DNA from 3 places in the Lentzea sp. NPDC037011 genome. Region 3 is predicted to be linked to each of the others. Evidence: riboswitches for the same ligand, from Rfam matches in the RefSeq annotation. Region 3 holds a riboswitch; each other region holds the start of a gene.

Region 1 (9,983 bases), on a different contig from region 3:
AGGGGAGGAGAGTCGTGCTGGTGCGAGAGGACTTCCTGGCCCTCCGCTTCCCCGCGGACGCACACGAGGTCGGGCCCGTTCGGCACCGGCTGCGTGACTGGTTGCGAGGCGGCGGGTTCACCGACGACGAGGCCGACGACCTCGTCCTCGCGGTGAGCGAAGCGGTCAACAACTCCGTCGAGCACGCCTACCCCGGTTCCGAGCACGGCACGGTCGAGGTGCGCGCCCGCATCGAGAGCGACGGCACGACCGTGGTGGACGTCATCGACCACGGCCGGTGGCGCGTGCCACCACCCGCGCTCACCACGCGCGGCAGGGGACTCCTGCTCATGCGGGAGAGCGTGGACGACGTCGAGATCCACCGCTCGCCGAACGGCACCACCGTGCGGCTGCGCAGGACCCGGTCGCCCGTGCCCGCGACGTACGACACCGCACCCGACTGCCACGTGCATGCCTACGAGACCTCCTCGGGCGTGGTGGCGGTGGTCCGCGGTGACGCGCCCGCCGAGGCGGGACCGTCGTTGCGGCGGAGGCTGGTCACCGCCGCGCGCGGCGGCACCGTGCCGCTGACCGTCGACCTGAGCGGTCTCGGCCCGCGGCGCGAAGGCATCGCGCACGCACTGGCCGAGGTCGCGTCGGCGCTGGCCGCGGCGGGCAACCGGCTCACCGTGGTGCCGGAAGCCCCGCAAGCCCCCTGAGCCCGATGGGTCTCGGCTCAGGCCGGCACGCGCAGTCGTCGTAGTCGTCCTGGGCCGGGTTCGTCCCAGGTCAGGTGGTCTCAGCTCAGGGCGGCGTCCACCGAGTCGTGCACGGCGAGCACCTCGCCCAGCCCGGTGGCCTCCAGCGGACGCGTCACCGCGCGCTTGGTCGCCACGACCTTCAGGGTCGCGTTGCGCTGGGGGGCCAGCCGCGCCGCCTCGACGAGCACGGCGAGTCCGGCGGAACCCAGGAACGTCACGCCGGTCATGTCCACCACGAAGGTGCCACCGTCGGTGAGGCCGTTCACGAGGGCGTCGCGCAGCGTCGGCGCGGACACCATGTCCACCTCGCCGGACACGGCGAGCACCGTGACGCCGTCGGACGGCTGCCGGGCCGACAGCTCAATGGTCTGCGGGTCCTGCACAGTCACCGATCTTCTCCCTACTCGGACCACGGGGAGCCGCCACAGCAGCGGTCCCCACCACGCGGCTGCTGGCTCAACCGCTGCGACATCACCGTACGGGAGAGGTCGCTCGACAGGACAGGTCGCCGCTTCCGTACCCCGGTCGCCGAAGACTCAAACCTGCAACTCCGCCCAAAGTTCGCGAGCGGTGTCATAGGCGGTCCGCGGCGGCACCGTGACGTCCTCACCAGTGTCCTCCAGGTCCCCGCCGACCACGAGCACCAGGGCCGCCGCGACGTCGCGGAGCTTCACGTTCGCGTGCTGGCTGGCTCGCACGAGCAGCTCGAACGCCTCGCCCGGCCGGCATCCCCGCGCACCCACCAGCAGCCCCTTGGCCTGCTCGATGTAGCGCCGGTGCTGCACCATCCGCACCATCTGGTCGGCCCGCAGGACCTCGCCGGCGCAGAACTGCACCACCGCGGCCGCCGTCGCGAGCAGCGGCTCGATCTCCTCGACCACCTTCAGGTCCTCGATGCCAGCCGGGTGGTCCAGGTAGACCGTCAGCACTATCGGTCCGCTGTCACCCCAGCTCCCCGGCACCGCCACCACGTGGTGACCGCCGAGCTCGGCGGTCACCTGCCGCTCGTCGCGGGAGGCGTCGACGAGTGGTCCCTCCCCGGCCTCCACCTGCGCCCGGTCCAGTTCCTGCGCCACGCCGACCGCCCGCAGCACCGCCCCGTCGGGCCACACCGACAGGCCCACCCCGCGGCAGCCGTCGAGCTGCGCGCCGAGGTGGTCGAGCAACCGGGAGAGGAGCTCCGGCCCGAATTTCACCTGGTCCACGCGGACACGTTAGGCCGCGCCGATCGGACTGACGAGATGGGTGGTCATCGGCGCACGACGAACGGTTGCGCGAGCAACGACGTGGCCATCCGCCGCGCTTCGGCCCCGAACAGCTCGGCGCGGCATTTGATCCAGTTAACGCTCCGGACCCGGAACGGACACGTGTTCTGAACCACAGTCAGCCAGAATTCGTTCACAGGGATAACGCCGGAGCCCCGGTGGCCGACATCCCTGATGTCACGGAGGGACTGAGATGAGAACCGCCATGGAGACCGAGCCGCAGCCGGCCGAGCAGCTGCCCACCGCGCCGTGCAGCGTGGTGTGGAGCCGGGGCCACGCGTACGTGCTCGAGGGTTTCCGCGCCCGCTGGGTGGGCCGCGACGACCGCGGTCGCCCGTGCTCGCTCACCGGTGCCGAGATGCAGCGCCGCGGCTGGACGTTCACCCGGACGGCCTGAGCTCCCTCCACCCCACCGGGCCCCGTCCCCCGACCGGCCGCGCAGCTCCTGCGACCACCCGCACCGCGTGCCGTGACGCCATCCGGCAGCCCGTGCGCGGCCACTCGTTTAGAGTGCGGGTGTGCGTGACCCGGCTGATCGCCTGCTGACGATTCCGAACCTGCTCAGCGTGTTGCGGCTGGCCGGTGTTCCGCTCTTCCTGTACCTGTTGCTCGGACCCCGCGCCGACGGCTGGGCGCTGCTCGTCCTCGTCTTCGCGGGCCTGTCCGACTGGCTGGACGGCAAGCTCGCCCGCTGGCTGAACCAGATGAGCCGGCTGGGCGCGCTGCTCGACCCGGCCGCCGACCGCCTCTACGTGTTCTGCACGCTGCTGGCGTTCGTGGTCAGGGACATCGTGCCGCTGTGGATCGCACTCGTGCTGGTCGGGCGCGAGGTCGTCGTCGGCATCTGCCTGCTGGTCCTGCGGCAGCGCGGCTGGGGCCCGTTCGAGGTCACCTACCTGGGCAAGGCCGCGACCTTCAACCTGCTGTACGCGTTCCCCCTGCTGCTGCTCGCGCAGGGCGACTCGGCGTGGGCGCAGCTCGCACTCCCGTTCGCCTACGCGTTCACCGCGTGGGGTGCAGCGCTGTACCTGTGGTCGGCGCTTTTGTACGTCTACCAGTTCTTCTCGGCCCTGCGGGTCACTCCCGGAAAGGCCGCGTGAAAAGATCACCCCATACAGGTTCAGCACGAGGAGCGCAGTCAGTTGATTCCCGAGGAGCTTCGTTACACCGAGGAACACGAGTGGGTCGCCACAACAGGTGAGAACACCGTGCGCGTCGGCATCACCGACTACGCCCAGGAACAACTCGGTGACGTGGTCTTCGTCCAGCTGCCCGAGGTCGGCCACACCGTCTCGGCCGGCGACACGTTCGGCGAGGTCGAGTCCACCAAGAGCGTGTCGGACCTCTACTCGCCGCTCGACGGTGAGGTCGTCGCGATCAACGACGCCCTGGTGCAGTCGCCGGAGTCCATCAACTCCGACCCGTACGGCGAGGGCTGGATGGTCGAGCTCCGCCTGAACGACCCCGAGGCGGTCGAGGGGCTCTTGGACGCCGACGGGTACAAGGCGTTGGTGGAGAAGGAGTGACGTCGATCTTTCGCCGGATCTTCGGCCGGAAGGGGAGCCGCTCCTCGGGGGGCGACTCGAACGCGATAGGTTTTACCGGAAACGACGGACCCAGCAGCAGGAGGAGAGCTCAGGTGAGCACGAACGACGGCCCAGGCGTTCCGCCGGAGCAGTCCCCGGAGCGGACCTCCGTCTTCCGGGCGGACTTCCTCCAGGAGATGGAAGGCGGCGCCGAGGCGCCCGCACAGGAGCCGGCCGTTGCCGGTGTCGACGCCCTTCCCGCCGGTTCCGCGCTGCTCGTGGTGAAGCGCGGCCCGAACGCCGGTTCGCGGTTCCTGCTGGACCGCGACACGACGAGCGCGGGGCGCCACCCCGACAGCGACATCTTCCTCGACGACGTGACGGTCTCGCGCCGCCACGCCGAGTTCCGCCGGGAGGGCGGCGAGTTCGTCGTGATCGACGTGGGCAGCCTCAACGGCACCTACGTCAACCGCGAGCCGGTCGACCAGGCCGTCCTCGCGAACGGCGACGAAGTCCAGATCGGCAAGTTCCGCCTGGTCTTCCTGACCGGTCCCGGCTCCGCGGGAGCCTGACGGCCTGGGACCGGCCGGTCCCGGGTCTGCGGGATGACGAGCGTCGGGGCGGTGCTCACGCAGCTCCGCCCCGAGTTCCACCGTGCAGTGCTGTTGCCGTCTTCTCCACTGTTTTGCGTCATTGAGCAGTTCGCCGCGCTCCGCGGGAGTTTTCCTGCGTCGAGCCCGAACGCACTCGTGCGCTGACCGCCGTTGCGCGGAACTCCTCCCGGTTCGCCGTGCTTTCCGGGAATCGGCCGCCCTCTTCCGCTCGTTGTACCCGGTGCGGGGAAGAGCGGGTTCGAGCGGCCATCGTCTTGATCACGTTCTGCCCGCAACGATTGAGCACACGGCCCGCTTGGCGGGTAGCGTCGAACGCGTGTGCCGGGGGATGCTCGGAGACGTTCCGGGTACTCCCCAACGAGTCAGAGGGAGGCGAGACCCGATGAGCGAGATGCGTGTCGTGGGCGTCCGGGTGGAGCTGCCCCAGAACCAGCCGATCCTCCTGCTGCGCGAAACCGAGGGTGAGCGGTACCTGCCGATCTGGATCGGCTCGGTCGAGGCCACCGCGATCGCGCTGGAGCAGCAGGGCGTGCGACCGGCCCGCCCGCTCACCCACGACCTGCTCAAGGACGTCATCGGGGCGCTGGGCCGCAACCTCGAACAGGTGCGGATCACCGACCTGCAGGAGGGCACGTTCTTCGCCGAGCTCGTGTTCGACGGCGACGTGCGCGTGTCCGCCCGCCCGTCCGACTCGGTGGCCCTCGCGCTGCGCGTCGGCGTGCCGATCCACGCGGAGGAGTCCGTGCTGGCGGAGGCCGGTCTGATCATCCCGGACGAGCAGGAGGACGAGGTCGAGAAGTTCCGCGAGTTCCTCGACTCCGTGTCTCCCGAGGACTTCCGGGGCGCCGACACCTGAGTTCCCCCGACTGTCGCTGACCGTCTTGTTCGGACCCGGCGCCGATCGGTGGGGTGTCCCTCGATCGGACTACTTTCCGCACATCATGGCCGCTAAACAATCACTAAACGTCACCTGAACGTCCTAGTTCGGGTGACGGTGCGGACCCCCGCCTCAGGTTGGGGGCCAACACTCCCCGCGCGTCGCGTTGACCTGCCCTCGGAGCGGTCTTACCGTCGAACTCGAGTGGACGTCGCCGGTCTGCGCGAGTGGACCAGGCGGCTTGACGGCCCCGACTTTCGTGGCCGTTGGCGAGGGGAGGCAGGCGTGGTCGAGGAAGCGCCCTTGCGGGCCGAATCCGGGCAGCAGGGTGAGCTGTTCCCGGACTCCTCGCTGCCGGACGAACTCGTCGGCTACCGGGGACCCGCGGCGTGCCAGATCGCCGGGATCACCTACCGGCAGCTCGACTACTGGGCCAGGACCGGCCTGGTCGCGCCGACGGTGCGGATGGCGCACGGCTCCGGCAGCCAGCGGCTCTACTCCTTCAAGGACATCCTCGTCCTGAAGGTCGTGAAGCGGCTGCTGGACACCGGGGTCTCGCTGCAGAACATCAGGGTCGCCGTCGACCACCTGCGCCGCCGCGGCGTGCAGGACCTGGCGCGGATCACGCTCTTCTCCGACGGCACGACCGTCTACGAGTGCACCTCCCCCGAGGAGGTCGTCGACCTGCTCCAGGGCGGGCAGGGCGTGTTCGGCATCGCGGTGAGCGGTGCGATGCGGGAGATCAGCGGGACCATCCACGAGTTCCCGGCCGAACGTGCGGACGGCGTGGAAATCGCGCCGATGACCGAGGACGAGCTGACCCGCCGCCGCCGGGAGCGCGCCACCGGCTGACCCGCTGTCGCCGGCTCAGCCGGTCCCGTCGCTGAGACGTAGGTCGCGTCGGTGGGGACTGGCGGGCCTGCCTGCGGGTACTCTTCACGGGTAGTCGCTGAACTCAGGCGGGAGAGACCGGGTGCTGCACCCGGCGCCGAAGGAGCAAGTTCCTCCCCGGGAACCTCTCAGGCACCCAGGACCGCGTGAGCGAGACGCCTCTGGAAAGCGGATCTCTCGAGATCCCGCCGACGGTGAAAGCCCGCTCTCGTGGCGGGTGAACCTCTCAGGCGCCCGATGCCGGGTACGGACAGAGCGGGGAGGGCACCAGGACACGTGTGCCCGCAGCCCCCCGGAGGCGTTAGATGACGCAGGACCGCATTCCGCTCGCCGCTCTCGAGCACGGCACCCCGTTCGCGGACCGGCACGTCGGCCCGCGCCCCGCCGAGCTCGCCCGCATCCTCGACGTGATCGGTGTCGGATCGCTGGAGGAGCTGGCGCAGCACGCGGTGCCCTCGTCCATCCACGAGCGCGACCTGGTGCTGGACCTGCCGGCGCCCGCCACGGAGACCGAGGCGCTGGCCGAGCTGCGCGCGCTCGCCTCCCAGAACCGGCCGATGACCCAGATGATCGGCCTGGGCTACTACGACACCGTGACGCCGGGCGTGATCCTGCGCAACGTCCTGGAGTCGCCCGCCTGGTACACCGCGTACACGCCGTACCAGCCGGAGATCTCGCAGGGCCGCCTGGAGGCGCTGCTGAACTTCCAGACGATGGTCGGCGACCTGACCGGCCTGCCGATGGCCAACGCGTCCATGCTGGACGAGTCGACCGCCGCCGCCGAGGCCATGACCCTGGTGCGCCGCGCGGGCAGGGCGAAGTCGAACAAGTTCGTCGTGGACGCCGACACGCTGCCGCAGACGCTGGCCGTGATCGAGACCCGCGCCGAGCCGCTGGGCATCGAGGTCGTCGTCGCCGACCTGTCGCAGGGCATCGAGGGCCTGGGCCTGGGCGGTGACTTCTTCGGCGTGCTGCTGTCCTACCCCGGTGCGTCCGGTGTGGTCCGCGACCAGGCCGCGCTGGTGGAGGAGATCCACGCCGCCGGCGCGCAGGCCGTCGTCGTCGCCGACCTGCTGGCGCTGACGCTGCTGCGCCCGCCCGGTGAGATCGGCGCGGACGTCGTCGTCGGCACCACCCAGCGCTTCGGCGTGCCGATCGGCTTCGGCGGCCCGCACGCCGGCTACATGGCCGTCCGCTCCGGCCTGGAGCGCCAGCTGCCCGGCCGCCTCGTCGGCGTCTCCGTCGACGCCGACGGCTCGCTGGCCTACCGCCTGGCGCTGCAGACCCGCGAGCAGCACATCCGCCGTGAGAAGGCGACCTCGAACATCTGCACCGCGCAGGTGCTGCTCGCCGTGATCGCGTCGATGTACGCGGTCTACCACGGCCCCGAGGGCCTGCGCGCCATCGCGACCCGCGTGCACCGCCTGGCCACCGTCCTCGCGACGGGCCTGTGCGAGGCCGGTCTCGACGTCGTGCACGGCGAGTTCTTCGACACCGTGCAGGTGCGCGTCGAGGGCCGTGCCGCCGAGGTCGTCGCGAAGGCCCGCGAGCTCGGCATCAACCTGCGCCTCGTGGACGCCGACGTCGTGGCGGTCGCTTGCGACGAGAAGACCACGCGTGCGCACGTCGTCGCCGTGTGGGAGGCGTTCGGCGTGACCGGGTCCGATGTGGACGCGATCGACACCGACACCGCCGACGGCATCCCGTCGGACCTGCGCCGCACCTCGGACTACCTGACCCACCCGGTCTTCCACGCGCACCGCTCCGAGACCGCGCTGCTGCGCTACCTGCGCGCACTGTCCGACAAGGACGTCGCGCTGGACCGCAGCATGATCCCGCTCGGCTCCTGCACGATGAAGCTGAACGCGACCGCGGAGATGGAGTCCATCACCTGGCCCGAGTTCTCGACGCTGCACCCGTTCGCGCCGGTCGAGGACGCGAAGGGCCTGCTGACGATCGTGTCGGACCTGGAGGCGTGGCTGGCCGAGGTCACCGGCTACGACGCCGTGTCGCTGCAGCCGAACGCCGGCTCGCAGGGCGAGTTCGCCGGCCTGCTGGCGATCCGCGCCTACCACCGCGCCAACGGCAACTCCGCCCGTGACGTCTGCCTGATCCCGTCGTCCGCGCACGGCACGAACGCCGCGTCCGCCGTCATGGCCGGCATGCGCGTCGTCGTCGTGAAGTGCGACGACAAGGGCAACATCGACATGGGCCACCTGCGCACCACGGTCGCCGAGCACGCCGACGACCTGGCCGCGATCATGATCACCTACCCGTCGACCCACGGCGTGTACGAGGACACCGTCCGCGAGGTCTGCGGCCTGGTCCACGACGCGGGCGGCCAGGTGTACGTCGACGGCGCGAACCTCAACGCGCTGATCGGCCTGGCCCGCTACGGCAAGTTCGGCTCGGACGTCTCGCACCTGAACCTGCACAAGACGTTCTGCATCCCGCACGGCGGCGGCGGCCCCGGCGTCGGCCCGATCGGCGTGAAGTCCCACCTCGCCCCGTTCCTGCCGAACCACCCGCTGCAGCCCACCGCGGGCCCCGAGACGGGCGTGGGCCCGATCTCCGCGGCCCCGTGGGGTTCCGCGTCGATCCTGCCGATCTCGTGGGCGTACGTGCGCATGATGGGCGGCGACGGCCTGCGCCGCGCGACCCTGACCGCCGTGGCCGCGGCGAACTACGTGGCGCGCCGCCTGGACGAGCACTACCCAGTCCTCTACACCGGCGAGGGCGGCTTCGTGGCCCACGAGTGCATCCTCGACCTGCGCCCGATCACCAAGGCCACCGGCGTGACGGTCGACGACGTGGCGAAGCGCCTGGCCGACTACGGCCTGCACGCCCCGACCATGTCGTTCCCGGTCGCCGGCACGCTGATGGTCGAGCCCACCGAGTCCGAGGACCTGGCCGAGATCGACCGGTTCATCGACGCCATGATCGCCATCAAGCGCGAGATCGACCGCGTCGGCGCCGGCGAGTGGCCCGTCGAGGACAACCCGCTGCGCAACGCACCGCACACCGCGGCCTGCGTGACCGTCGGCGAGTGGGACCACCCGTACACCCGCGAGGAGGCCGTGTACCCGGCCGGTACCGGTGCTCCGAAGATCTGGCCGCCGGTCCGCCGCATCGACGGCGCGAAGGGTGACCGCAACCTGGTCTGCTCCTGCCCGCCCCTCGAGGCCTACAGCAGCTGATCCACACCGCGGAGGAGGGGCGCACCCAGGGGTGCGCCCCTCCTCTCATGCTCCGACCGGACAGGTCTCGTCGCCGCAGTTCTCCTGCTCGGTGATGCCCGGCCTGGTGAGGTCGTGCTCGAACGCGAAGTGGAAGCAGTCCGGGTGCATCCGCTCGAACAGCTCGAAGTCCTCCGGGGCCAGCTCCACGGCCTCACCGCACCGCTGGCACGTCTGTTCCTCTGCCACGGTGGAATGGTCTCACCCGCGCCGGGCGAACAGCACCGCGCCGTCCTCGCCGAGCAGCCACTGCGCCTCGACCGCGAACCCGGCGTCGCGCAGCCACGCCGCCACCCGCTCCGGCCGGCGCAGGTGGACGTGCACGCGCATCGGGTGCCCGCCGTAACCCCGCGTCTTCAGGTTCGTGCGGTCGCCGACGTGGAAACCCAGCTGCAGCAGCCCGCCCGGCCGCAGCGCGTCCCGGAAGTGCCCGAGCACCACCGGGACCAGCTCGTCCGGCACGTGGATCAGCGACCACCAGGCCAGCACCCCGCCGACCCGGTCGCCGAGCGGGTCGGTCATCGACCCGACCTCGAACCGCAGCCCGGGGTGGTTCCGCCGGGCGAGCGCGACCATGGCGGGGGAGAGGTCGATCCCGAACGCGTCCGCGCCGAGCCCGTGCAGCAGCGCCGTTACGTCGCCGGGACCGCAGCCGACGTCGGCGACGGGACCGTCCACCTCCTCGGCGAACAGCCGCAACGCCGCCCGCAGGTGCGGCATCCCGTCCAGCAGGCCGCGCGTGTAGTCGGCGTAACTGGCGGCGACCGTGTCGTAGGACTCGCGGGTGTCTGCCAGCCAGTCGGTCACGCCGGGAACCTACTCCTCGAACGGCTC
Region 2 (9,983 bases), on a different contig from region 3:
AACCTGGTGTAGTAGTGCAGGACCGCGGGCACGATGCCGGCCGCGCCGTTCGTCGGTGCGGTGACGACCCGGCCGCCTGCCGCGTTCTCCTCGTTGACGGCGAGCGCGAAGAGCGTGACCCAGTCCATGACGCGCAGCGGGTCGGTGACGAAGTGCTCGCCCTCCAGCCGTTTGCGCATCTCGGCGGCGCGGCGGCGGACCTTGAGACCGCCGGGCAGGATGCCCTGCTCGGTGCAGCCGCGTTCGACGCACTCCTGCATCACGTGCCAGATGTGCAGGAGCCCGGCCCGCACCTCCTCCTCCGAGCGCCACGACAGCTCGTTGGCCATCATGATCTCGCTGATCGACAGGCCGGTCTCGCGGCAGCGCGCGAGCAGCTCGTCGCCGGTCAGGAACGGGTGCGGCAGCGGGGTCGAGTCGGGTTTGATGCGGTCGCTGCCGGACGCGTTCTCGTCGACGACGAAGCCGCCGCCGATCGAGTAGTAGACGGCGTGCTCGACCGGCTCGTCACCGCGGAACGCCTCGAAGCTCATGCCGTTGGGGTGCAACGGGAGCGACTTGCGGCGGTGCATGACGAGGTCGCGGTCGTGCGCGAAGCCGATCTCGTGCGTGCCGCCGAGCCGCAGCCGTCCACTCGCGACGATCTCCTCGACGCGGTGGGCGGCGGCCGCGGGGTCCACCTCCTCCGGGAGGTTGCCCTCCAGGCCGAGGAACACGGCCTTGGGGCTGCCGTGGCCGTGCCCGGTGGCGCCGAGCGAGCCGAACAGCTCGACGTGCACGCGGTCCACTTCGGACGCGCGGGCACCGAGCTTCTCGACGAACATGGCGGCGGCGCGCATCGGGCCGACGGTGTGCGAGCTGGACGGCCCGATGCCGACGGAGAACAGGTCGAAAACGCTGATCGCCACTGATCAGTCCTTCGTGGTGGGTGCGAGCGGGTCAGTCTGAGGTGAGCTCGGCGTACTTGGCCGCGGTGAGCAGGTCCTCCGCGGAGTCCACGCGCACCTTGAACAGCCAGCCGGCGCCGTACGGGTCGGTGTTGATGATCGCCGGGTCGTCGACGACGGCGGTGTTGACCTCGAGGACCTCGCCGGTGACCGGGGAGAACAGGTCGCTGACGGACTTGGTGGACTCCAGCTCGCCGCAGACCTGGTTGGAGACGACCTCGGCCCCGACCTCGGGGAGCTGGACGAAGACGATGTCACCCAGCGCGTCCGCGGCGTACTCGGTGATCCCGCAGGTCAACGGGTCCTGGGTGCCCGGCGTCCAGTCGACCCACTCGTGTTCGGCGGTGTAGAGCAGGTTCTCGGGGAACTCCACGGCGACTCCTCTGGCAGATGACGGGCAGGAAACGTGCGCCCCCTCCGCCGTGCAGAGTTGCCTACCCCGAGTGGTCTTGCTGCCTGAGAGTGTGCGGGAGCTTGCCCCTTCGGCGCCCCGACCAGCTCGTCGAGGTCTCTCCCACCCGGGTTCTGGTGCCCGTCAGGGGCACCGCGGCCGTTATTCAGTTCCGGTGGGAACGCTATGTGGGCCCGCCACCGGGTGTCAACGCGGGACCGGTACAGGCGTGGCGCAGGTCGCTTTGTCCCAGCAGCACAACCGGCCTGGTCCCGAACAGTGCAACCCGCACAGTGACATGACCTCCCGGCTGCCCCACATTGTGAGATAGCAGCCAGCCGAAACGGAGGAGTCATCGTGCGGATCGCCGTTCCTCGCGAGATCAAGAACCACGAGTACCGCGTCGCCCTCACGCCGGCCGGGGCCCACGAGCTGACCAGCCGGGGCCACGACGTGTACGTCGAGCAGGGCGCCGGTCTGGGCTCCGCGATCACCGACGAGGAGTACCTCGCCGCGGGTGCGAAGGTCCTCCCGACCGCCGACGACGTCTGGGCCGAGGGCGACCTGGTCCTCAAGGTCAAGGAGCCGATCGCGGAGGAGTACCCCCGCCTGCGCTCCGGCCAGACCCTCTTCACCTACCTGCACCTCGCCGCCGACAAGCCGCTGACCGAGGCCCTGCTGGCCTCCGGCACCACGGCCATCGCCTACGAGACGGTGCAGCTGCCGAACCGCTCGCTGCCGCTGCTCGCCCCGATGTCCGAGGTCGCGGGCCGCCTCGCCCCGCAGGTGGGCGCGTTCAGCCTGATGAAGCCCTCCGGTGGCCGCGGCGTGCTGCCCGGCGGCGTCCCCGGTGTCGCCCCGGCCCGCGTTGTCGTGATCGGCGGCGGTGTGGCCGGTGTCAACGCCGCCACCATCGCCGTCGGCATGGGCGCCGACGTGCAGATCCTCGACACCAACGTCGACCGCCTGCGCCAGATCGACGCCCAGTTCCAGGGCCGCCTGCGCACGCTCGCGTCCAACTCGTTCGCGATCGAGCAGGCCGTCCGCGAGGCCGACCTGGTCATCGGCGCCGTCCTGGTGCCGGGTGCCGCGGCCCCGAAGCTCGTCTCGAACGCGCTGGTCGCGGAGATGAAGCCGGGTTCGGTGCTCGTCGACATCGCCATCGACCAGGGCGGCTGCTTCGAGGACTCGCGCGCCACCACGCACGCCGAGCCGACCTACGAGGTCCACAACTCGGTGTTCTACTGCGTCGCCAACATGCCCGGCGCCGTCCCCCGCACCTCCACCTACGCGCTCACCAACGTGACGCTGCCCTACGCGGTCGCGCTGGCCGGCAAGGGCTGGGAGAAGGCGCTGAAGGACGACCGTTCGCTCGCCCTGGGCCTCAACGCGCACGCCGGTCAGCTGACCAACGGCCCGGTGGCCGAGGCGACCGGCCTGGTGCACACGCCGCTGGAGTCCGTGGTCTGAGAGCCAGTCGGATGGAGGAGCCCCCGCACGCGGAGCACGCTGCGGGGGTTTCGCCTTCACGGGCGCGCCTCCTCGCGGTCACCGCAGCGCGGCCACCCGCGCCTTGACCCCGTCGATCACGCAGTCCAGCCCGAACTCGAACTGCCCCTCCAGCGACCACAGCTCCTGCTGGTCCAGCATCTCGACGTAGCGGGGGTGCTTCTCCCGGTACAGGTCCGCGATCCGGCCGAGGTCCGGTGGCGGTTCGTCGTGGCCGCCGCGGCTGCGGAAGTTCGCCTCCGCCGTCGTGTACCCGACGACGAAGCTCGACACCGCCGACATCGCCTGCGACGCCTGGACCATCGTCAGGCCGGCCGCCCGCATGGGTTCGAGCATCGCGTCGGCCATGGCGACGGCGTTGGGACCGATGGTGGTGAACTCGCCGATGCCGCGCACCCACCACGGGTGTGCGAGCGCAAGACGGCGGAACGCGTGCATCATCTCGCGCAGCGCGGGTTCCCACGCGGCGCCGGGGGCCGGGCGCGGGAACTCGCCGTAGATCTCGTCGAGGCACAGCTCGATGAGCGCGTCCTTGGTGGGCACGTGCCAGTACAGCGACATCGGGGCCGCGCCCAGCTCGGCGGCGAGCTTGCGCATGGACAGCTTCGCCAGGCCGTGCTCGTCCAGCACCTCCATCGCCTTGCGGACGATGGCCTCCCGGCTCAGGCCGAGGTGCTGGCCGCTCGCCGGCCTGGGTTTGCCGAACCACACGCTGTCCACGGCTCGATACTAGGCACGCCGCAGCAGCACGCTCGCCACAACACCTCCCAGGAACACGGACACGGCGCCGGCCACCAGGCTGACGCTCATGCCCGACGAGAACGCCTCGCGCACCACGGTCAGGTCCGCGCCGCTGTGCAGCGCCTCCGACAGCGACCGTCCCGGCACTCCGTCGGGCAGCGCGGCGACGAACCGCGCGGACAGCAGCGCGCCGAGGATCGCGATGCCGAACGACGAGCCCAGCTCGGTCAGCGTGGACGACAGGCCGGAGGCGATGCCGGCGCGTTCCGGCGGGATCGCGCCCATCAGCGCGTTGACGGCAACCGGTTGTGCCACACCGACACCGACGCCGATCAGCACCAGCCCGGCCAGCGTCGGCGGGTAGGTGGTGCCGATCGAGAGCAGCACCACGCCGCCCGCGACGACCGTCATGCCGAGCAGCATCGCCTTGGCGGCACCCAGTTTCAGCACGAGCTGACCGAGGGTGTTGCTGGTGACGAGCAACGCGATCGCCATCGGCGCGACGCGCAGGCCCGCCTCCAGCGGGCTGTAGCCGAGCACGCCCTGGAGGTGTTGCGTCAGCAGGAAGAGCGAGCCGGCCATGCCGAACGCCGCCAGCACGCCCGACGCCACGGCACCGGTGAACCGGCGGTCGGCGAAGAACCCGAGGTCGAGCATCGGGTCGGTGGTGCGCCGCTCCCACCACGCGAACACGGCCATCGCGACCAGCCCCAGTGCGAGCGGCACGCCGAACCGCGGCGAGCCGAACCCGTTCTCCGGCACCGAGATCACCGCGTACACCAGCGAGACCATGCCGATGATCGACAGGACCGAGCCGAGCACGTCCGGCTTGCGCACGGCCGGGTCCTTGGACTCCGGCACGAGGAACGCCACCGCCGCGATCGCGAGCAGCGCCACCGGCACGTTGATCAGGAACACCGAGCCCCACCAGAAGTGCTTGATCAGCGCGCCGCCGATCACCGGACCGGCCGCGAAGCCGAGGCTGGTGACCGCTGCCCAGATGCCGATGGCCTTCGGGCGTTCCTCCTCGTCGAACAGCTGCATCAGCACGGCCAGCGTGCCGGGCATCAGCAACGCCGCCCCGACGCCCATGAACCCCCGCGCTGCGATCAGCGCCTCGGACGAGCCCGCGCAGGCCGCCACGGCACTGCCCGCGCCGAACAGCGCCAGCCCTCCCAGCAACGCCCGCTTGCGGCCGAACCGGTCGCTCAGCGAGCCGGTCGTGAGCAGCAGGCCCGCCAGCGCCAGCGAGTAGGCGTTGATCATCCACTGGATGTCGGCGGTGCTCGCGCCCAGACCGGTGGAGATGGACGGGATCGCCACGTTCAGCACGGTGTTGTCCAGCACCACGACCATCACGGACAGGCAGAGCACGCCGAGCACGGCCCAGCGCTGCGGATGTGGCTGCACGCCGACGGTTTCTGTCGTGGTCGCACTCATGAAAACCTCCCCCTTACGGTGTACGAGCAACTTACAGCGTACGAGACCGCAGGGCGCAAGGGGATTTTCTGAACAAGAGGGAAGAAGTGGGAAAAATAAAGGGCGGCCGCGCTCAACCAGCCTGGGGGTCACTGGGAGCGGGGCCGCCGGGACCAAATATAGCGGCTCTTCGGCGGTGGCGCCCAGCACCCCCGCCGAAACGCGACCCAAAAGTTGCCTCGCCCAGACCACCGCCGTGTCCCGCTCATCCGGCAAACGAGTGAAATCCCCCGCTGCCGGTGCGCCGAGCAGGGCCGACGGCCGATGAAGCAGGAGTCGGGTGTCCCTCGAAGGGAGATTCCATGGCTGAACCACAGGGCTGGATCCACTGCCACGACCCGTTCGGTCGAGACAGGTCGATGACCGTTCTGGTGGAGAACGACCGGGTTCTGCTGGTCGCACCACCGGGCGAGGCCGCTGTGATGTCCGCCACCCAGACGCGCCGGCTCGGCTCCCTGCTCGACCAGGCCTCGGCGAAGATGTGATGGACGAGGTCCTGCGCGACGCGGTGCTGCACCGGTTGGCGCTGCTGGAGGAGGTGGCCGAGCAGGGCGCGGCCGAGGCGCTGGTCCCGTTGGCCCGCACCGAGATCCACCGCCTGGCGGACGGCTGGCGGTTGCTGCTCACGCTGCACCAGCCCGACGAGGACGGCCGGTGCCGGACGTGCCCGAGCCGGCTGCGGTGGAGGCGGCGCTGGCCGTGCCAGGTCTGGAACACGGCACACCGGCACCTGATCGGAGAGGGGCTGCCGCACCGGGAACGCCGCGGGCCGCTGCGCAACCCGTTCACCCGATCCGGTGCGATCGCCGAAGTGCCCCCGCGGACCCCCGCCGAGCCCACGCCCGAGCTGCCGATCTTGACCGACGCACCGCAGGTGGTGCACCGCGCGCCGGTCGTGTCGCGGCCAAAGCACGCGTTGCCCGACTGACCATCAGGCAGGATGGGCCGCATGCATGACGGCAGCGGCCTCATCGCGGTGCAGAACCTGACCAAGCAGTTCGGTTCGGTCGCCGCGGTGCAGAACCTGAGCTTCACCGTGTCACCCGGCAGCGTGACGGGCTTCCTCGGCCCGAACGGCGCGGGGAAGACGACGACCCTGCGCATGTTGCTGGGACTGGTGAAGCCGACCAGTGGCATCGCGACGATCAACGGCAGGCCGTTCCACCAGCTCGGCCAGCCCGGCCGCGTGGTGGGCGCGGTGCTGGAGGCGCAGGGCTTCCACCCGGCGCGCACGGCCCGCAACCACCTGCGCGTGTACGCGGCGGCGATCGGCGTGCCGGACGCGCAGGCCGACCAGGTCCTCGGACTCGTCGGCCTCGCGTCCGCGGCGGACCGCAACGTCGGCGGGTTCTCGCTGGGCATGAAGCAGCGGCTGGCACTGGCCACCGCGCTGCTCGGCGACCCGCAGGTGCTCGTGCTCGACGAACCCGCGAACGGCCTGGACCCCGAGGGCATCGCGTGGCTGCGGACGTTCCTGCAGTCCTACGCGCGCATGGGGCGCACGGTGCTGATCTCCAGCCACCTGCTGGCGGAGGTCGAGCAGACCGTCGACCAGGTGGTGATCATCTCGCGCGGGCAGACGATGTTCTACGGCCCGCTGGACCAGCTGCGGCAGTCGCAGCGCAAGCGCGTCCTCGTGCAGCCGTCGGACGTCAACTCGCTGGCGACCGCCCTGCGCACGGCCGGCGTGCACGTCGAGCAGCTGCCGGACGGGCGGCTCGCGGTGTCCGGTGTGGACGCCAAGTACGTGGCGGACACGGCGTTGCAGGCGAACGTGTCGATCTACGGCATCCAGGAGGAGCAGGTCGACCTCGAACAGCTGTTCTTCCAGCTCACCAGTGGCCAGTACGCCGGGTACGCGCCGGCGCCGTACCAGCAGCAGCAGCAACAGCAACAGGGTGGTTGGGCCTGATGGGCAACCTCGTACAGGCGGAGCTCCGCAAGACGACCACGACCGGGCTGTGGTGGGGGCTGCTGATCCCGACCGCCGTGCTGGCGCTGGGCTGGGGGCTCGCGACCGGTCTGCTCGGGCAGTTCTTCGTCGACCTCGCGTCGTCGTCGGACGTGGACGAGGTGTCGGACTTCCTCGGCGTGACGCCGGACCAGTGGAAGATCTCGCTCTTCGGCATCGCGCGGGCGATCAACGTGTCGACGATCTTCCCGTTGATCTTCGGTGCGCTGGCCGTGTCCGGTGAGATCCAGCGGCGGACGATCACCACGACGTTCCTGACCGCGCCTTCGCGGATGCAGGCGATGCTGGCCAAGATGCTGGTCTACATCTTGTGGGGCGCGATCTACGGCCTCGCGATCATGGCCTTCATCGCGCTGGGCGTGGTGCTCACCTCGAACTCCGGACAGCTGCCGGACGCGGGTGGCTGGGCGATGCTCACGCTGGTCTGCGTGCTGTCGTCGATCCTGATGACGATGTTCGGCGTCGGCGTCGGGGCGTTGATCCCGAACGTCGCGGGCTCGGTCGTGATCCTGATCCTGTACTTCCTGGTGATCGAGAACGTGCTGCACTTCGTGCTCGCCTACCTCGAGGTGCCGTCGGTGATCGGGTTCCTGCCGAACGGGTCGATCAACGGGTTGACCGGGTCGGTCGCGGTCGACCTCTTCCTGTCCACGGCCGGTGTCGTGCCGCCGGAGATCGAGGACGTGCTGCGCGCCATCGCGGGTGCGTCCGGCGCGCTCGACTGGTGGTGGTCGGGACTGGTGTTCGTGGCGTGGGCCGGCGTGGTCTTCGCGGGCGGCTGGGCGGCGACCCAGTCCAAGGACATCACCTGACCTGCGGTTATCACGATTGTCAGACCCGGTCCGTAGCCTCATCCGTGTGAAACAGGGCTGGGTCCGCCGACTGGTGGCGGCGTGTTGGCAGCACCCGCGGCTGGTGGTGCTGTCAGTGGTCGCCGCCGTCCTCGGCGTGGGTCTGCAGGCGGCCGGGCCGTTGCTGCTCAAGGTCGCGGTCGACGACTCGACGGCGGGGCGCACGGACCGGTTGGTGATGCTGGTCGTCGCCCTGGTCGTGCTGGAGGTGCTGACGTTCGCGTCGGCCTTCGTGCGGCGCTACGTCGGCGGACGGCTGGCGCTCGACGTGCAGCACGACCTGCGGCGGTCGGTGTTCTCCTCGGTGCAGCGGCTGGACGGCGCGAAGCAGGACGAGCTGCGCACCGGGCAGATCGTGTCCCGGTCGATCACCGACCTGCAGCTGGTGCAGTCGCTGCTGATGATGGTGCCGCTGGCGGTGGGCACCGTCGTGTTCGCGCTGGCCGCGCTCGCCGCGATGCTCTACCTGTCGGTGCCGCTCACGATCGTCGCGCTGGTCGTGCTGCCGCTGGTGGCGTGGCTGGCCGGGCGGACCCGGCTCACGCTGTTCCCGGCCACCTGGTCGGCCCAGCAGCGCGCAGCCGACCTCGCGCAGCACGTCGAGGAGACCGTCACCGGCGTGCGCGTCGTGAAGGGCTTCGGCCAGGAGGCGCGCGAGGTCGCCCGGCTGGAGAAGCACGCGCGGTGGCTGTTCGCCGAGCGGATGCGGGCCGCGAAGCTGTCGTCGCGGCCACTGGCGACCGTCACGGCGCTGCCGCTGCTGGGGCAGGTCGGCGTGCTCGGGCTGGGCGGCTGGCTCGCGTTGCACGGGCAGGTCACGCTGGGCACGTTCCTGGCGTTCTCGGCGTACGTGGCGAACCTGGTCGGACCGACCAGGCTGCTGTCGAGCCTGGTGGTGTCCGCGCAGCTCGCGCGGGCCGGCGTGGAGCGGGTCTACGAGCTGATCGACTCGCAGCCGGACGTCACCGACGGGCCCGACGAGGTGCCGCCGGGTCCGCTCGGGGTGTCGTTCTCGGGCGTCACGTTCGGCTACACGCGCAGTGAGCCGGTGCTGACGGACTTCTCGATCTCGGTGGAGCCGGGCGAGACGCTGGCGCTGGTCGGCACCGCCGGATCGGGCAAGTCGACGGTGTCGCTGCTGCTGCCCCGGTTCTACGACGTGCACTCGGGTGCGGTCGCGGTGGGCGGCGCGGACGTGCGGACGTTGCGGCTGGAGTCGTTGCGCGGCGCGGTGGGCGTGGTGTTCGAGGAGGCCTTCCTGTTCTCCTCCAGCGTGTTCTCGAACATCGCCTACGGCAGTCCCGACGCCTCGCGCGAGGAGGTCGAGCGGGCGGCGAAGGCCGCGGAGGCGCACGACTTCATCCAGGCGCTGCCGGACGGGTACGACACGGTGGTCGGCGAGCGCGGGCTGACGTTGTCCGGTGGTCAGCGCCAGCGGGTGGCGCTGGCGCGGGCGCTGCTGTCGGACCCGCGGATCCTGGTGCTGGACGACGCGACGTCGGCGGTGGACAACGCGACCGAGGCCGCGATCCACGCGACGCTGGCGTCGGTCACGGCCTCCCGCACGACGTTGCTGGTGGCGCACCGCCGTTCCACGCTCTCGCTGGCCGACCGGATCGCCGTGCTGGACGCGGGCCGGGTGGTCGACGTGGGCACGCACGAGGAGCTGACCGAGCGGTGCGCGCTGTACCGCGACCTGCTGGCCGGTCCCGGCGAGGCGATCGAGTCGGCGGCCCCGGCACCCACCGGTGACCTGTGGCCGGAGGTGTCGCAGGAGGAGCTCGACCAGCGCCTCGTCGAGGACGCCCGGCCGGCCGGTGGCTCCGGTGCCGCCGCGCTGTCCGGTCGCCGCGGTGGTGGCGGGGGCGCCGCGTCCGCGCTGGCCGGTGGCCCGCCGACGCCGGAGCTGCTGGCACAGGTGCGCGCGTTGCCGCCCGCGACGGAGGAGCCGGTGCTGACCGAGGACCCGACCACACCCGACCCCGGCTTCCGGCTGGCCCGCCTGGTGCGGCCGGTGCGGTGGGCGTTGTTCGGCGTGGGCGCGCTGGTGGTCCTGGACGCGCTGGTCGGCATGGGTCTGCCCGCGCTGGTCC
Region 3 (9,983 bases):
GTCCTCGCGCTCACCTCGTGCCCAGGACATCGGCGCTGGAAACCGGCGGCTTTAGCCGCCATTCGGGTGACAACAGGCCCGGTGCAGACGTGCGGTGGCGGTGGATCCGCCGCCCCGCCTGGCGTGGTGGTTGTTCATCGCACGGGTGAATGAGGGAGCATGTCGGGTGACACGGGCGGTTCGCCGCCCCACCTGTGAGCGACATGGACGGAGAGGGACCTGTGAACCTCAAGAAGGTGCTGGTGCTGGCGGGCGTCGCGCTGGTGCTGTTCCTCCTGATCACCCAGCCGGAAGAGTCCGCGTCGGGGGTCCAGACGGCCCTCGGCTGGCTGCGCGAGGGTGCGGAGTCGATCATCACCTTCGTCAGGAGCCTCTTCGGGACGGCCACCCCCGTCGCCTAGTGACCCTCGGTGATCCTCGGCCCTCCGCGTTGAGCCGGACGGGTGGAATGAGGCCAATCACGCACTGGTAACGGGTGTTCTGGCGATTCAGGGTCTGGCGATTGTCAGACCTACCGAATACCTTCCGCTGCAATGGCCGATCCCCGACCGACGAGGAGGCATGGATGGTCGAGGACTCCGGGGTCCACGAGCTGTTGCAGCAGTGGGCGGCTGAACGGTCTGACGACGCAGAGATGCAGGAGGTGAACCGGATCAAGAACGCGTGGCTCGCGGAGGCTCCCCCCTCGGCGCCCGGCATCCCCGTGCAGCGGGGAGGCAGGAGTGGGCCGCGTGGCTTGGTCAAGGTCGACTCGGCGGATCCGGCCTACGTGGCCGCGATGCGCAAGCGGGCGCCGGAGGCACCCGAGGCACTGCTCGCCGCCGCGGCGAGCTACTGGCAGCTGGTGGGCGACGTCGCCGAGGCCGAGCAGTGGTGGGACGCGGGCATCAGCCCGCTGGACCAGCGCGCGCTCGACTACCGCGCCGCCGGCCTCACGCCTGCCGACCTCGGAAGGCGCCTGGGACCGATGACGGTTCTCCAGCACCTCCGCCGCGGTTCGGCCGCGGCCTGGTGCGTTGCTCGTCTGCAGAGGCAGCGCCGGGACGGCGTGGCGTAGGAGAAGCGGGCTGTCGAGGCATCGGCAGCCCCGAAGTTCACTCGCAAACGGGCACGCGCGCTCCCGTGGCGCGCTACCCCCTCACGGGTGGCCTCCTGACAGGAGGCCTCACCCCAGTAGTGTGGAGGTCGTGCGCGGCCTCCTTACTCCCCAGCGTGTGCTGATCGCGCTCGCCTGTCTGGCGGCGCTGGTCCTCTGCTGCGGGCTCGCGTGGTGGCAGTGGCAGCGCTTCGAGTCCGCGAGCGGCACGTTCCAGAACCTCGGGTACGTGCTCCAGTGGCCGCTCTTCGGCCTCTTCCCCCTCTTCATGGTGTGGCGGTTCCGCCGTCTCGCGCGCCAGCGCCGTGACGAGGCTCTCTCCGCACCGGAGCCGGTTGCACCTCCCGTCGCACCGGTGACTACCGTTGACGCCGTCAAACCCGCGCCTGTCGAGCACTTCGACGACGAAGAAGACGCGGAGCTCGCGGCCTACAACCGCATGCTCGCGGACCTCAACGCGCGGGACGGTCGTTGAGCGAAGGCGGGCAGATGAAGGGTGCGTTGACCCGGTTCCGGGTCATGGCTTACGTGGTCGGTGTCTTCCTGCTGCTGCTGGTCGTGGCGATGGTGCTGAAGTACGCCGCCGGCATGGACCAGGCGATGAAGGTCGTCGGCCCGATCCACGGGTTCCTCTACGCCATCTACCTGGTGCTTTCGGTCGACCTGGCGCTGAAGCTGCGCTGGTCCATCAAGGGCACCGCGCTCGTGCTGGTCGCGGGGACGATCCCGTTCCTGTCGTTCTGGGCGGAGCGCAAGGTGGTGGAGAAGACTGCTCAGGGCGTGCCGCTGTGACGTTCGGCCTGCTAGCGTCTGGGGCAACCAACTGAACACGGCCGTCGATGTCGCGCGGGAGAGCTCCCTTCAGCGGGAGCGCCGAAGGAGCAACTCCTCCCCGGAATCTCTCAGGCACAGATACCGCACGACGAAGGCAACTCTGGAAAGCAGGCTCATCAGGAGCCTCGCCCACGGTGCAAGTCGCTCCGGCGACGAAGCTCTCAGGCTCATGACAGAGGGGGAGGCTCGCTCTGGTGAGGAGTCTCCGGTGGACCGTGTCATTCTTCTGTTGCCTCAGCCGGCCTGGCCCGGCTCTTCGGCGCACCCTGGAGGAGCGTTCTGATGTCCCGCCTCACGCCACTGAACGCTGAGCACGAGTCGCTCGGCGCGATGTTCACCGACTTCGCGGGCTGGAAGATGCCGCTGCGCTACTCCAGCGAGCTGGCCGAGCACCACGCCGTGCGCACCACCGCCGGCCTGTTCGACCTCACGCACATGGGTGAGGTCGTGCTGACCGGGCCGCAGGCCGGTGCCGCACTCGACTACGCGCTGGTCGGCCACATCTCCGCGCTCGCGGTCGGCAAGGCCCGCTACACGATGATCACCCAGGCCGACGGCGGCGTGGTCGACGACCTGATCGTCTACCGGCTGGGCGACGAGGAGTTCATGGTCGTCGCCAACGCCTCGAACGCCGCCGTGGTCGCCGAGGCGCTCGTCGAGCGGGCCACCGGGTTCGACACCGTCGTCACGGACAGGTCCACGGACTACGCGTTGATCGCGATCCAGGGCCCGAAGTCGGTGGAGGTCCTGGCCGGGCTGACCGACACCGACCTGTCGACGGTGAAGTACTACGCCTCCTACCCCTCGAAGGTGGCCGGGGTGGACGCGCTGCTCGCGCGCACCGGCTACACCGGCGAGGAGGGCTTCGAGCTGTTCGTCGCGCCCGACGACGCCGCCGCAGTGTGGACGGCGCTGCTGGAGGCCGGGCAGCCGCACGAGCTCAAGCCGTGCGGTCTCGGCTGCCGCGACACGTTGCGCCTGGAAGCCGGAATGCCGTTGTACGGCAACGAGCTGACCACCTCGCTCACCCCGTACCACGCGGGTCTCGGCCGGGTCGTGAAGCTCGACAAGCCGGGCGACTTCGTCGGCCGCGAGGCGCTGACCGAGGTGTCCGAGTCCGATGTGGACTCCGTGCTGGTCGGTCTGAAGACCCCCGAGCGCCGCGCGCCCCGCCACGGTTACGCCGTGCTGAACGGCGACGAGGTCGTCGGCGAGGTGACCTCGGGCGCGCTGTCGCCGACCCTGGGCTACTCGGTGGCGATGGCCTACGTGAACCGGGCGAGCTCCGCGCCCGGCACCCCTCTGCTGGTGGACGTCCGCGGCAAGAAGCAGCCGGTCGAGGTCGTCGCACTTCCGTTCTACAAGCGCGCCAAGTAGGGAGATCCTCCAGATGTCCGACCAGTTCAACGCCTCCCTCGCGGAGTACGACCCCGAGGTCGCGCAGGCCGTTGCGGCCGAGCTGGCGCGCCAGCAGGGCACCCTCGAGATGATCGCCTCGGAGAACTTCACGCCGGTCTCGGTGCTGCAGGCCCAGGGTTCGGTGCTGACCAACAAGTACGCGGAGGGCTACCCCGGCCGCCGCTACTACGGTGGCTGCGAGCACGTCGACGTCGTCGAGCGCCTCGCCATCGAGCGCATCAAGTCGCTCTTCGGCGCCGGTTTCGCCAACGTCCAGCCGCACTCCGGCGCCCAGGCCAACGCCGCCGCGATGTTCGCGCTGCTGCAGCCCGGTGACACGATCCTCGGCCTGGACCTCGCGCACGGCGGTCACCTGACCCACGGCATGCGCATCAACTTCTCCGGCAAGCTCTACAACGTCGTGCCGTACCACGTCTCCGACGGTGACGGCCGCGTCGACATGGCCGAGGTCGAGCGCCTCGCCACCGAGCACCGCCCGAAGCTGATCGTCGCCGGCTGGTCCGCCTACCCGCGCCAGCTGGACTTCGCCGAGTTCCGCCGCATCGCGGACTCGGTCGAGGCCTACCTGATGGTCGACATGGCGCACTTCGCGGGCCTCGTGGCCGCGGGCCTGCACCCCTCGCCCGTCCCGCACGCCCACGTCACGACCACGACGACGCACAAGACCCTCGGCGGTCCGCGCGGCGGCGTGATCCTGTCGAACGACGCCGACATCGCCAAGAAGATCAACTCGGCGGTGTTCCCCGGCCAGCAGGGCGGTCCGCTGGAGCACGTGATCGCCGCCAAGGCCGTGGCGTTCAAGCACGCCGCGTCGGAGGAGTTCGCCGACCGCCAGCGCCGCACCCTCGACGGTGCCCGCATCCTCGCCGACCGCCTCTCGCAGCCCGACGTCGCGCAGGCCGGCGTGAAGGTGCTGACCGGCGGCACGGACGTGCACCTGGTCCTGGTCGACCTGGTCAACTCCGAGCTGGACGGCAAGCAGGCCGAGGACGTGCTGCACCGGATCGGCATCACGGTCAACCGCAACGCGGTCCCCAACGACCCGCGCCCGCCGATGGTCACCTCGGGTCTGCGCATCGGCACCCCGGCACTGGCCACCCGCGGCTTCGGCGAGGGGGATTTCACCGAGGTCGCCGACGTGATCGCCGAGGCCCTCAAGCCGGGCGCCGCGATCGACGAGCTGCGCGCCCGCGTCGAGGTGCTGGCCGCGAAGCACCCGCTGTACTCCACGCTCTGACCCTGCGGCAACGAAGGGGCGGCACCGGACCTCCGGCGCCGCCCCTTCTCCGCCTGTTCGAACGTCACGCGGGGCCCCCGCGTTTCCCTGTGGGGAACGCGGGGCCCCCGCGTGACGTGAAAGACCACTCGATCGGGTGAGAGCGGAACGACGGGAACCCCGGCCCCTTCCCCAGGGCCGGGGTTTCGCGTGTCAGGGTGTCGTGTGTGTCAGGTGGACCGTCCTAACGGGATGGTCGTTGCAAGGGGACTAGGCCGCGGGCACCGTCACGCCGGGGGGAAGGCATTCGACGTTGCGCTTGCCGTCGGGCTGGATCACGAACCAGGTGTTGCCGACGCCCTGGCCTTTCCAGGCACCCGGCTTCGGGTCCTGCGAGTAGGCGTAGAGCGCCCAGCCGTCGATCGCGACCTGCTTCTTGCCGTCAGCGCGGGTGATCAGCGAGACGAGCTTCGAGTCGATGCCCTCGACCTGCGGGATCGTGTCCGACAGCAGCGGCGGCCACGTGATGGCGCACTGGCCGTTGCAGTTCGACTTGCCTTCCGGCTTCGGGGTGTCCTTGTCGAAGCGGTACATCGTGCGGCCGTCGCCGTCCTGGACGACCAGGCCCATCTTGTCGACCGGCTTGCCGACCAGCTTCAGCGAGCTGACCGGTGCGGCTGCGGGGGGCTGCTGCGCGGCCGGGGTCTCCGGTGCCTGCTGCTGAACCGGGGTCTCGGGCACCTGAGCGGGTTCCTGGAGCACCGGGGGCTGACCCACGTCGCCGTAGTCACCGAGGACGCCCAGGTCGGTTTCGGTCTGTGCCACCGGCTTCGAGTTTGTGCCACTTCCCGTGGCGCTCCAGACACCAAGACCCAGCACAACTGCCAGTCCCGCGGCGAGCCCGATGGCAATGCGGTTACGTCGGATCACACTCATGTCCTCCTTGTCCGTCGTTCGCTCTACCGGGCCATACGGGCGTGGTTGCGTCTCGGTTCAGAAACGAACCGAACCTCTTGCCGTCCCGAACGTCAGGCGGAGCCGGTTTCGCAGGAGGTGCAGGGTGGTCGTCGCTGGTCAGCTGGCAGGAGTGGCGGAACGGGTGCTGGGTGCGCCGCTTCCGATCGGGATTCGGGCGTGGGACGGGAGCGTGGCCGGCCCACAGGACGGGACCGTGCTCGTGCTCCGCTCCCGCGACGCGCTGCGCCGGCTCGTGTGGAGCCCGAACGAGCTCGGGCTCGCGCGGGCGTACGTGAGCGGCGAGCTCGACGTGGAAGGCGACCTCGCGGCCGGGCTCTCCCAGGTCTGGGGGCTGGTGCGGCGTGGTGTCACGCGCAGGCCGAAGCTCACCGAGGTGGTGCGGCTCGCGCTGGACCTCAAGGTGGTCGGGCGCAACCCGGACGCGCCGAAGGAGGAAGCACGGCTCAAAGGCGCGCTGCACAGCAAGAAGCGGGACCGGGACGCGATCTCGCACCACTACGACCTGAGCAACGCCTTCTACCGGCTCGTGCTCGACCCGAGCATGGCCTACTCGTGCGCGTACTTCACCGCCGAGGACGAGGAACTGGAGCAGGCGCAGCACAACAAGCTCGACCTGGTGTGCCGCAAGCTCGGCCTGCAGCCCGGCCTGCGGCTGCTCGACGTCGGCTGCGGGTGGGGCTCGATGATCATCCACGCGGCGAAGCACTACGGCGTGCACGCCACCGGGGTCACGATCTCCGCTCAGCAGCGCGAGCACGTCCTCTCGCGCATCGCGGCCGAAGGGCTGGAGGGCCGGGTCGAGGTGCGGCTGCAGGACTACCGCGAGGTGCGCGGCGAACCGTTCGACGCGATCTCCACGATCGAGATGGGCGAGCACGTCGGCGAGCGGAACTACCCCGAGTACGCCGCGACGCTGCACCGGCTGCTCAAGCCAGAGGGGCGGCTGCTGCTGCAACAGATGTCGCGCGGCCGGAACGCGCCGGGCGGTGGTGCGTTCATCGAGTCGTACGTGGCACCGGACATGCACATGCGACCGGTCAGCCAGACGACCGGGTTCCTGGAGGCGGTCGGGCTGGAGATCCGGGACGTGCACGCGTTGCGCGAGCACTACGTCTGGACCGTCCGCGCGTGGGCGCGGACGCTCGAAGAGAGGTGGGACGAGGTCGTCGCGCTCGTCGGCGAGGGTCAGGCGCGCGTGTGGCGGCTCTACCTCGCCGGCGGCGCGCTGACGTTCGAGGAGGGACGGATGGGCGTGGACCAGGTCCTCGCGGTGCGCAGGAGCGAGAACGGCCGCAGCGGCATGCCGCGCGTGCGCCGTGAGCTGGTGGCCCGGTGAGCTACCCGGTCAGCTTCCTCGTGGTGCTGGTGGTGCTCACCGCGTTGTTCGGCTACGCGGACCGGCGCAAGCGCTACGACCTGGTCGACTCCGCCTGGGGACCTGGCTTCGCGGTGATCGCGGTGGTGACGTTCCTGTTCGCGGACGGCGAACCGGTGCGGAACGTGCTGGTCACGGCGCTCACGGTGATCTGGGGCGTGCGGCTCGGCGTGCACATCCTCCTGCGCAACCGGACCAGGGACGAGGACCCGCGCTACCGGGACATCCTCAAGCGCGCCAAGGGAAATCCGCGGCTGCGGATGTACCGGGTGTACCTGTTGCAGGCCGTTCTGATGTGGATCGTGTCGCTGCCGGTGCAGGTCGCACAGCACCTTGACGCGCCGTGGGGAGTGCTAGATTGGGCCGGAACGACCTTGTGGGTGGTCGGCTTCACAGTTGAGTCAGTCGGTGACTGGCAGCTCTCGCGGTTCCGGGCGGACCCGGCGAACGAGGGCGCCGTCATGGACCGCGGGTTGTGGCGCTACACCAGGCACCCCAACTACTTCGGGGACGCCGTGGTGTGGTGGGGCCTCTTCCTGTTCGCGGTGCACTCCTGGCCGGCGGCGCTCACGGTCATCAGTCCGGTGGTCATGACGTGGCTGCTCGCCAAGGGCACGGGCAAACCGCTGCTCGAGAGGGACATCGTGTCGCGCCGGCCGGGGTACGCCGAGTACGTGCGTCGTACCAGCGGTTTCGTTCCCATGCCCCCGCGTTCGCGCGCGGGATAGTGTGAGCGGGTGGGCAACGACATCTCCTTCCCGCGCCAACAGGCGCGCTCTCAGCGGTTCACCGTCGGCGCACCGCGCACCTTCGCGGTGTCGCCGGACGGTTCGCGCGTGTTCTTCCTGCGCCCGGCCACGGCCACGAGCCGTGCGAACGGGCTGTGGGAGCTGAACACGACCACCGGCGCCGAACGGCTGGTGGCCGATCCCGGCCGCCTGCTGACCGAGCAGGAGGACCTGCCCGCGGAGGAGAAGGCCCGCCGCGAACGCACGCGCGAGTCCGGCGCGGGCATCGTCGGCTACGCCCTGTCCGGTGACGCGAACGTCGCCTCGTTCGCCCTGTCCGGCCGCCTGTTCGTGGCCGACCTGGTGAGCGGGGACGTGCGCGAGCTGCCGACCGGTGGCGGCGTCATCGACCCGCGCGTCGACCCGACGGGGCAGCGCGTGGCGTACGTGACGCGCGGGACCCTGCGCGTGGTCGAGCTGGACTCGGGCGACGACCGCGCGGTCGCCGTGCCCGACGGCGAGGACGTCACGTTCGGCCTGGCCGAGTTCATCGCCGCCGAGGAGATGTCGCGCTACCGCGGCTACTGGTGGGAGCCGGACGGCACCCGCCTCATCGCCGCGCGCGTGAACAACTCCCCGGTGCGCCGCTGGTACATCGCCGACCCGGCGAACCCCGCGACGCCGGCCACCGAGATCGCCTACCCGGCGGCGGGCACGGACAACGCCGCGGTGTCGCTGCACGTGGTGTCGCTGGACGGCACCTTCGTGCCGGTGCTGCTGGAGTTCGACTACCTCAACGACGTGCACTGGTCAGCCGGTGGTGCGCCGCTGATCACCACGCAGACCCGCGACCAGCGCACCCGCCGCGTCCACTCGCTCGCCCCGGAGACCGGTGCGGTGTCCGAGCTCGCTGTCGAGACCGACCCGGTGTGGCTGGAGGTCAGCGACGGCGCCCCGGCGTGGACGCCCGACGGCCGCCTGGTCCGGATCGTGCACTCCGGCGACGAGTACGCGTTGCAGGTCGGCGACGACATCGTGACCGAAGGGCTGCAGGTGCGCCGGGTCCTGGACATCACCGACGACTCCGTGCTGATCGCGGCCTCCGCCGACGACCCCACCCAGGTGCACGTCCACTCCGTCGGCGCGACGGTCGAGCAGTTGTCCACAGGGGATGGTGTGCACACCGCGGTCCGGGGCGGTGACACGGTTGTGCTCGCATCGTCCTCTTTGGACTGGTACGGCCCGAAGGTCACCGTCGGCGAGCGCGAGATCGAGTCGTGGGCCGAGACGCCGGTCATCAGGGCGTCCCCGCGCATGCTGACCCTCGGCGAACGCGACCTGCGCGCCGCCCTGCTGCTGCCTGCCGATCACGTACCGGGCACCAAGCTCCCGGTGCTGCTGGACCCCTACGGCGGCCCGCACGCCCAGCGCGTCCTGACGGCCCAGAACGCCTTCCTCGCCTCGCAGTGGCTCGCCGACCAGGGCTTCGCGGTGCTCGTCGCCGACGGCCGCGGCACCCCCGGTCGCGGTCTGGCCTGGGAACGCGCCATCGCGTTCGACTTCGCCGGCGCCACCCTGGAGGACCAGGTCGACGCCCTGCACGCCGCGGCGGCACTCGAACCCGACCTCGACCTCGGCCGGGTCGCCATCCGAGGCTGGTCCTACGGCGGTTACCTGTCGGCACTGGCCGTCCTGCGCCGCCCGGACGTGTTCCACGCGGGCATCGCCGGCGCCCCGGTCACCGACTGGCGCCTCTACGACACCCACTACACGGAGCGCTACCTCGGCCACCCCGACGAGCGGCCAGAGGTCTACGACTCCAACTCGCTCATCGCCGACGCGGACAAGCTCTCCCGCCCGCTGATGATCGTCCACGGCCTCGCCGACGACAACGTCGTGGCCGCCCACACCCTGCGCCTGTCCAGCGCCCTGCTGGCGGCGGGCCGGCCGCACACCGTGCTGCCGCTGTCCGGTGTCACGCACATGACGCCGCAGGAGCAGGTCGCGGAGAACCTGCTGCTGCTCCAGGTGGACTTCCTGAAGCAGGCGCTCGGCTAGGCGCGCACGAACGGAGGAGGGGCGCCTCCCGGTGACCGGGAAGCGCCCCTCTCTCGTGCCGGAAACCGGCTCAGGCCAGCGACTGCCGCACCCGGTACGGCGGAATGCTGTTGCCCAGCAACGCCAGGTCGTCGATCGACTCCGGCCGGTACCCGGCCGTGGCCAACCGCTCGACCATCAGCGCCGTCGGGTCCTCGACGACGTCCGCGCGCCCGAACAGGTACGCCCACTCGTGTTCGTCAGAGCCGTAGTACGCGACCGTCTCGAACACCTCGTTGA

What was found. Region 3 has a riboswitch for glycine ahead of gcvT (glycine cleavage system aminomethyltransferase GcvT). Riboswitches for the same ligand answer to the same signal wherever they lie in the genome.
Region 1: another riboswitch for glycine. It lies ahead of gcvP (aminomethyl-transferring glycine dehydrogenase); the one in region 3 lies ahead of gcvT (glycine cleavage system aminomethyltransferase GcvT).
Region 2: another riboswitch for glycine. It lies ahead of gcvH (glycine cleavage system protein GcvH); the one in region 3 lies ahead of gcvT (glycine cleavage system aminomethyltransferase GcvT).

Annotation. Positions count from the first base shown of each region.
Region 1 covers NZ_JBVJRT010000006.1:533,507-543,489, reverse strand. The annotation lists gene ACZ7CH_RS21760 (ATP-binding protein) at 15-698, shown strand; gene ACZ7CH_RS21755 (STAS domain-containing protein) at 779-1,129, opposite strand; gene ACZ7CH_RS21750 (ANTAR domain-containing protein) at 1,277-1,945, opposite strand; gene ACZ7CH_RS21745 (hypothetical protein) at 2,199-2,402, shown strand; gene ACZ7CH_RS21740 (CDP-alcohol phosphatidyltransferase family protein) at 2,524-3,105, shown strand; gene gcvH (glycine cleavage system protein GcvH) at 3,148-3,531, shown strand; gene garA (glycogen accumulation regulator GarA) at 3,645-4,103, shown strand; gene ACZ7CH_RS21725 (bifunctional nuclease family protein) at 4,528-5,001, shown strand; gene ACZ7CH_RS21720 (MerR family transcriptional regulator) at 5,308-5,874, shown strand; glycine riboswitch at 5,973-6,068, shown strand; gene gcvP (aminomethyl-transferring glycine dehydrogenase) at 6,219-9,110, shown strand; gene ACZ7CH_RS21710 (hypothetical protein) at 9,156-9,338, opposite strand; gene ACZ7CH_RS21705 (class I SAM-dependent methyltransferase) at 9,351-9,956, opposite strand; gene ACZ7CH_RS21700 (maleylpyruvate isomerase family mycothiol-dependent enzyme) at 9,966-9,983, opposite strand, start outside.
Region 2 covers NZ_JBVJRT010000008.1:122,372-132,354, reverse strand. The annotation lists gene ACZ7CH_RS25345 (L-serine ammonia-lyase) at 1-908, opposite strand, end outside; gene gcvH (glycine cleavage system protein GcvH) at 940-1,320, opposite strand; glycine riboswitch at 1,382-1,474, opposite strand; gene ald (alanine dehydrogenase) at 1,696-2,808, shown strand; gene ACZ7CH_RS25330 (TetR/AcrR family transcriptional regulator C-terminal domain-containing protein) at 2,887-3,567, opposite strand; gene ACZ7CH_RS25325 (MFS transporter) at 3,577-5,028, opposite strand; gene ACZ7CH_RS25320 (hypothetical protein) at 5,370-5,552, shown strand; gene ACZ7CH_RS25315 (hypothetical protein) at 5,552-5,995, shown strand; gene ACZ7CH_RS25310 (ABC transporter ATP-binding protein) at 6,017-6,979, shown strand; gene ACZ7CH_RS25305 (ABC-2 transporter permease) at 6,979-7,851, shown strand; gene ACZ7CH_RS25300 (ABC transporter ATP-binding protein) at 7,898-9,983, shown strand, end outside.
Region 3 covers NZ_JBVJRT010000012.1:126,300-136,282, reverse strand. The annotation lists gene ACZ7CH_RS32580 (hypothetical protein) at 222-401, shown strand; gene ACZ7CH_RS32575 (helix-turn-helix transcriptional regulator) at 566-1,057, shown strand; gene ACZ7CH_RS32570 (hypothetical protein) at 1,188-1,571, shown strand; gene ACZ7CH_RS32565 (DUF3817 domain-containing protein) at 1,586-1,888, shown strand; glycine riboswitch at 1,934-2,024, shown strand; glycine riboswitch at 2,026-2,113, shown strand; gene gcvT (glycine cleavage system aminomethyltransferase GcvT) at 2,213-3,307, shown strand; gene glyA (serine hydroxymethyltransferase) at 3,321-4,586, shown strand; gene ACZ7CH_RS32550 (COG4315 family predicted lipoprotein) at 4,836-5,390, opposite strand; gene ACZ7CH_RS32545 (class I SAM-dependent methyltransferase) at 5,686-6,879, shown strand; gene ACZ7CH_RS32540 (DUF1295 domain-containing protein) at 6,876-7,646, shown strand; gene ACZ7CH_RS32535 (S9 family peptidase) at 7,656-9,704, shown strand; gene ACZ7CH_RS32530 (spermine/spermidine synthase domain-containing protein) at 9,775-9,983, opposite strand, start outside.